2 regions of the Cupriavidus sp. 22TCCZM04-2 genome follow, and region 1 is predicted to be linked to the other one. Evidence: predicted binding sites of a transcription regulator. Region 1 holds the regulator's gene; the other holds the start of a gene.
The links. The regulator NrdR, encoded in region 1, represses ribonucleotide reductase genes. The targets are predictions, from matches to a motif close to CACNANATNTNGTG.
Positions count from the first base shown of each region.

Region 2: the regulator NrdR is predicted to act here: its motif matches at 2,209-2,222, upstream of AC3FKG_RS02985 (ribonucleoside-diphosphate reductase subunit alpha).

Region 1 covers NZ_JBYOJS010000001.1:187,908-191,317, reverse strand. Annotated here, with positions in the region: gene AC3FKG_RS00880 (PilW family protein) at 1-803, opposite strand, end outside; gene AC3FKG_RS00875 (hypothetical protein) at 800-1,171, opposite strand; gene AC3FKG_RS00870 (hypothetical protein) at 1,783-1,953, shown strand; gene nrdR (transcriptional regulator NrdR) at 1,964-2,428, opposite strand; gene glyA (serine hydroxymethyltransferase) at 2,570-3,410, opposite strand, start outside.
Region 2 covers NZ_JBYOJS010000001.1:651,799-655,208, forward strand. Annotated here, with positions in the region: gene AC3FKG_RS02985 (ribonucleoside-diphosphate reductase subunit alpha) at 1-1,984, opposite strand, end outside; gene ampD (1,6-anhydro-N-acetylmuramyl-L-alanine amidase AmpD) at 2,494-3,105, opposite strand; gene AC3FKG_RS02995 (sigma-54-dependent transcriptional regulator) at 3,102-3,410, opposite strand, start outside.

The sequences.
Region 1 (3,410 bases):
CGAGCAGCAGTAGTCTGCATGCCGGCCGGTGTGGCGCCGCGCCGTGTCAACCGGAAGGCCAGCGCTACCTGCACTGCCACCACACGGTGCCATGCGTCTTCACCCATGGCGTTGACCTGGTCCGCACGCAGGAACGTGTCGGGTTGCCTGCCGTCGCGCTTGTCCATGCCGTAACGAATCTGCATCGACTCCACGCCTCGCACCATCGCGCCGGATGTCCAGCCGCTGCCGTCGATGCGCCCGTTGCGGCGCGCCGGGTAACGGCATAGCAATTGGGGCTCGCCGTCGCTGGCGGTGGCCGCGTAGACGAGATTCGCCGCAACGTAGTTCGCATCGGCGGAAGCGTCCAGGTTCCGTGCGGCAACGGCATGGCCGCTGCAGTCGATCATCGTCTGGTCGGGCATCGTGGCTTCGCGCGCGTGGCTGCTGCCGCTGAAGCGGACCAGCAGAGCGTCACTGCCTGCAATACCGGGTTTGGCGCAGCCTGGTATGGCTGCTATCGATGGCTGGCCGCAATCGTCCGCACCGCTGATTGCGGGCTGGGCCGGCGCCTTGGCTGCCGGATCGGGACGCCAGCCGCCTTGTCGGATCAGCAGGGAAAGAATACTCAGTGCGCGCTGTCCGCGTTCCTCCAGCATGACCCGCTCCGCGGCGGCGAGATAGGCTGCGCGGCATAGCAGGAACGCAGTGCCGGCAATGGCTGTGACCACCAGCCCGAGCGCTAGGCCGACCATCATCTCCGTCAGCGTGAAGCCATTCGCTGGCAGATTGTGGAAATGGCCACGTGCAAGGCGGGATCTCATGGCTGCATCCACAGAGCGATGCCGCGCAACGTGGCCGCCGCACCCGGCTCTCCAGTCGCCAGTCTGGCAATAGCCAGCTTGCCGCCAACCGGGCAAGCTGGTTGCCCCGTGTCTTGAAGCAGGGAACAGCCTTCGGCCGAGACCGGATCGGACCGGTTCATGGGCGCAACGCCCAGCTCCTCGATCTCCGTGAATTCTCCGGCGGCTCGCATTGCATGCGCGAGTTGCTCATGGCCGCGCAGCCGCGCCAGTGCTGCGGTCCCCCCGCTGGCCAGGGGGATCAGGCCGACGCTGACGATCAGCAGGGCGCAGAGCGACTCGGCCAGGGCATGGCCGCAAAAATGGACAGAACGAAAGCAAGGCTGCATGGCAGGCGGAGATGGTGGCGGTGAGGCCATCAACGTAACGTGCTACAGGTCGCCGATCCGTGGGCAAACGTAGCGAGACTGGCAAATTTGGTTGCGCGACGAAGGCGTTGCATGAAATGGGCAGCGGGCAGCGGCAACGCGCTCGGCAGTCCGGAATTGGTGTATGACACCAATCTCACCATCCAGGCGGCTTACGCGGCGCGTCGCGCACGCTGTACACGCTCACCGGCAATATGGTGGACTACACCAGTCAGAAGGGTTGGCGTATCGACCCGCTGACGCAGGGCGAGCGCGTGGTCGTGAAGCCGAAGGCGGATGCGGAGCACCCGGTGATCACGAGGCTGACGCCGTCCACGGACGAGTGCCCGGCAGGATCAGTTCCAACCTGCTGGACTTTTCCGCACTGAATGGCTCGGCATTGAGCTACTCGGTGCCCGGCGTCAACAGCGACGGCAAGATCGATGCCTCGGACAAGGTGACTGGCACCAACGACAAGGTTCTTGTCGTATCGGGCGTGTCCCGCCAAGGCAATTTCGGCTCGACCATCTTCCCGGGCGTTGGTGGTGGAGGGGGAGGCAACCACCTGAAGGTTGCCAGCGCGACGACCCGCGATGTCATCAGCGATTGCCAACTCGCTGACTGCAAATGGCTATGTCCTGCAAGCCGTTCCCGTGGATGCCGCAGATGCCTGCGGCACCTGCACGCTGGACCAGGCCGGCACGCGCCTGAATACCGTCGGCGCGAACCCGGCGGCGTATCTGCAGAACTGCCGGGAACGCTGAGCGTGTGGCGCTAGCGCTTGCTGTTTCCTGCCGTTACCTCGGCCAGCACATCGGAAAACTCGGCGACGTCCTCGAAACTCCGGTACACCGAAGCAAAGCGTATATAGGCGATCTTGTCGAGCTTGCGCAGTTCGCGCATGACGAGTTCACCGACCTGGCTGCTCGGAATTTCCTTCTCGCCGAGCGCCAGCAGCTTTTCTTCAATGCGGGTGATGGCTTCGTCGATGGCTTCGGCGGAGACCGGGCGCTTGCGCAGCGCCAGGCGCATCGAATCCTTCAGCTTGGCGCGGCTGTAGTCCACGCGCGAGCCGTTCTTTTTGACGATGGCCGGGAAGAACAGTTCGATCCGTTCGTAGGTGGTGAAGCGGCGGTCGCAGGCTTCGCAGCGTCGGCGCCGGCGCACGGCGTCGCCGTCTTCCGACATGCGCGTGTCGAGCACCTGGGTATTGGAATGTCCGCAAAAGGGGCATTTCATGCCTGACCACCTTCAGAGTAAAGCCCCGTCGCCTTGGTATCTTGTCCTTCTGCGGCAACCGGGCGGGTTGGCGAGGCCCGCAAGCGGCACGATGGCGCGCCCGCGGGGCTGCCGGCCGCCCTCGCGGGCGGCCTTGCGTCATCAGCCGTAGACCGGGAAACGCTTGGTCAGTGCCGACACCTGTTCGCGCACGCTGGCGATGTTGCCGGCGTCGTGCGGGTTGTCCAGCACGTCGGCGATCAGGTTGCCGACAATGCGCGCTTCTTCTTCCTTGAAGCCGCGCGTGGTCATGGCCGGCGAGCCAACGCGGATACCCGAGGTCACGAACGGCTTTTCCGGATCGTTCGGGATGGCGTTCTTGTTCACGGTCAGGTGCGCTTCGCCCAGGATGCGCTCGGCTTCCTTGCCGGTGATGTTCTTGGCGCGCAGGTCGACCAGCATCACGTGGCTTTCGGTACGGCCCGAGACAATGCGCAGGCCGCGCGCGATCAGCGTTTCGGCCAGCACGGCGGCGTTCTTGACCACCTGTTCCTGGTAAGCCTTGAATTCCGGCGTCAGCGCTTCCTTGAACGCCACGGCCTTGCCGGCGATCACGTGCATCAGCGGACCGCCCTGGATGCCCGGGAAGATCGACGAGTTGATGGCCTTCTCATGCTCGGCCTTCATCAGGATCACACCGCCGCGCGGGCCGCGCAGGCTCTTGTGCGTGGTGGTGGTGACGAAGTCGGCGTGCGGCACCGGGTTCGGGTAGACGCCCGCGGCGATCAGGCCGGCGTAGTGGGCCATGTCGACCATGAAATAGGCACCGATCGCCTTGGCGACCTTGCTAATGCGCTCGAAGTCGATGCGCAGCGCGAAAGCGGAGGCGCCGGCGATGATCAGCTTCGGCTTCTTTTCGTGGGCGAGCTTTTCCAGCGCGTCGTAGTCGATGTCTTCCTGTGCGTTCAGGCCGTAGCTGACCACGTTGAACCACTTGCCGCTC
Region 2 (3,410 bases), 460 kb from region 1:
GCAGGTTGGAGTTGCGGGCCTTCTCGACAGCGTAGTAGTTGATGTCGATGACGTTGTCGAGCATCCGCATGGCGGTGCGGATGGTCTTCTGCAGCTTGGCGTGGTCGAGCACGTACGAGCCGTCAGCCTGCTTGGCCAGGTGGGCCACCAGGTTCACCGAACCCAGGTTGCACACGGCGATTTCGCTGTCGTTCGTATTCAGCGTGATTTCCGTGCACAGGTTGGAGCTGTGGACGACGCCGACGTGCTGCTGCGGGCTGCGGATGTTGCAAGGATCCTTGAAGGTGATCCACGGGTGGCCGGTTTCGAACAGCATGCCCAGCATCTTGCGCCAGAGCTGCATGGCCGGAACCTTCTTGAACAGCTTCAGTTCGCCGTTGGCAGCCTTGGCTTCGTAGCCGAGGTAGGCCTGCTCGAATGCCTTGCCGACCTTGTCGTGCAGGTCCGGGCAGGTGGACGGCGAAAACAGCGTCCATTCGGCGTTTTCCATCACGCGCTTCATGAACAGGTCCGGGATCCAGTTGGCCGTGTTCATGTCGTGGGTGCGGCGGCGGTCGTCGCCGGTGTTCTTGCGCAGCTCCAGGAATTCTTCGATGTCCAGGTGCCACGTCTCCAGGTAGGCGCAGACGGCGCCCTTGCGCTTGCCACCCTGGTTCACGGCCACGGCGGTGTCGTTCACCACCTTCAGGAACGGGACCACGCCTTGCGACTTGCCGTTGGTGCCCTTGATGTGCGAGCCCAGGGCGCGCACGTTGGTCCAGTCATTGCCCAGGCCGCCGGCGAACTTGGACAGCAGCGCGTTTTCCTTCAGGGCTTCGTAGATGCCTTCCAGGTCGTCCGAGACCGTGGTCAGGTAGCACGACGACAGCTGCGAGCGCTGGGTGCCCGAGTTGAACAGGGTCGGCGTGGACGACATGAAGTCGAACGACGACAGCAGCTGGTAGAACTCGATGGCGCGCGCTTCGCGGTCGGCTTCGTTGAGGGCCAGGCCCATGGCGACACGCATGAAGAATGCCTGCGGCATCTCGATGCGAGTCTCGTCGATGTGCAGGAAGTAGCGGTCATACAGCGTCTGCAGGCCCAGGTAGTTGAACTGGAAGTCGCGGCCGGCGTCCAGCGCGGCGCCCAGGCGGGCCAGGTCGAAGGTGGCCAGCTTCTCGTCCAGCAGCTCGGCGGCGATACCGCGCGCGATGAACTTGGGGAAGTACTCGGCATAACGCGTGGTCATCTCGGCCTGCGTCACTTCGGCACCCAGGATTTCCTTGCGGATGGTGTGCAGCAGGATACGGGCGGTGACCTGGCTGTAGTCCGGGTCCTTTTCGATCAGGGTACGCGCGGCCAGGATGGCGGAGTCGTACACCTGCGTCATCGGCACGCCTTCGTACAGGTTCTTCAGCGTTTCCTTGAGGATCGGCTCGGCGCTGACGGCCTTGCCCAGGCCGGCGCAGGCGTTGTCGAGCAGCGCGTGCAGGGCAACGATGTCCAGCGGCTTGCTCACGCCGCCGTCGGTCACGTTGAACTGGATGCCGGATTCCTGCACGCGGGCCACGGCCTGCGCGCTGGCGCTGGCGCGCTCCTGGGCGCGCTTTTCGCGGTACAGCACGTAGGAACGGGCCACTTCATGCTCGCCCGAGCGCATCAGGGCCAGTTCGACGTGGTCCTGCACGTCTTCGATATGGATCGCGCCACCGCTCGGGCGGCTGCGCACCAGCGCGCGCACGACGGCGTGCGTCAGTTGCTCGACGATCTCGCGCACGCGTGCGGAAGCCGCGCCCTGCCCGCCGTTCACGGCGAGGAAGGCCTTGGTCATGGCGACGTTGATCTTGGACGGCTCGAACGCCACCACGGCGCCGTTGCGGCGGATGATCTTGTAATCCTGGTAGTTCGTCGTGCCGGCTTGGGTGGCGGAGGCTTGTTGCTCGGTACCTGCAATACCGGCGGCGCCCGCTGCGCCCGTGGTGATTTCGTTCTGGGCCGTCTGCATAAGAACTCCTGTCTTTTTAGCCTGTTTTAAGAGACAAAAGAGTCCCTGGCGAAATGGGCTGCGAAAGTGTCCTGCCGTGCGTTGGCGGCGGCTGGACTGACTGCCTTTTGCTAAACATTTCGCCAGGGACTCTTGTGATGCGCCGGCCCCACATCAGGGTTTCAACCACTATCGCCACGTCTGCGACAGCGCCCCTCAACGCTTGGCCAGCTCCCCGGTTGAACTACTAGATATAGTGGTCACTGCGGAAATCTGGGCTAAGTATAGTGAAAGAAATCCGGATGACCAGTCTTGACAAGCGTGGTTGCGACACCCGGATGACAAGTGCGGCAGCGCCACATTGCCGGGAACCGCGCTACGACAAGGGATCGCGCCAAGTCGTTCGCAGGCGCACATTTTTTGGAAATTTTTTTTATCCGTGTGGCACGCCCGATAGCCCCACGCCACCCTCGGGAATTGGCATGTGACATCGCACCGACATGGGGCCGCGGCACCTACCCGCGAGCGCCTTAGTGGTGCGAGGGGCGGTAGGGTAACAGGTTTTGCGGGACCCCTGCCAGACGAGCGAAGCGGTCCCAGTCGAAGTGCGGTCCGGGATCGGTCTTGCGGCCCGGGGCGATGTCGCTGTGGCCGGCAATCGCCTGCACCGGCAACGTGGCGCGCAGGGCCTTGACCAGCGCCGCGGTAGTTGCGTACTGGGCGGCCGTGAACGGCAAGTCGTCGGTGCCTTCGATCTCGATGCCGACCGAGAAGTCGTTGCATCGGCCACGGCCGAAGAAGTCGGACAGGCCCGCATGCCATGCGCGCTTGCCGCACGGGACGAACTGCACAAGCTCGCCATCGCGCCGTACCAGGAAGTGGGCGGATACCTGAACCTGGTGGATGGTGGCGAAAAACGGGTGGCGGCCGGGGTCGAGCCGGTTCTGGAAGAAGGCCTCGATGTCGCCGCTGCCGAACTGGCCCGGCGGCAGGCTGATGTTGTGCAGCACCACCAGGTCGACCGGCATGCCAGCGGGCCGTTCGTCGAAATTGGGCGATGGCACGCGGCGCGCGGCCGGCACCCAGCCCTCGGTGTCCGGCAGGAAGCCGGCGGGGACAGAGGCGGAAGCCGGAGCCTTCATGCCGTGCCCTCCCCTTCCTCGCGCTCGTCGCGGCCTTCGCGGATATCGAGCTGCTGGATGCGGTAGCGCAGCTGGCGCAGGTTCAGGCCCAGCAGCGGCGCCGCGGCGGTACGGTTGAAGCCGGTCTGCGACAGCGCCTGCAGGATGATCTCGCGCTCCACGTTTTCGAGCCTGGCCTGCAGGTCGATCGGAAACTCCACGCCACGGCAGGCGCGCTCGGCGGCATCGGGCAGGTCCGCAGCCACGGCAACGGCTTCCGGCTCCGGCTCGGCTGCGGTCCGCGCGGACATGGGGACCGGAGCGGG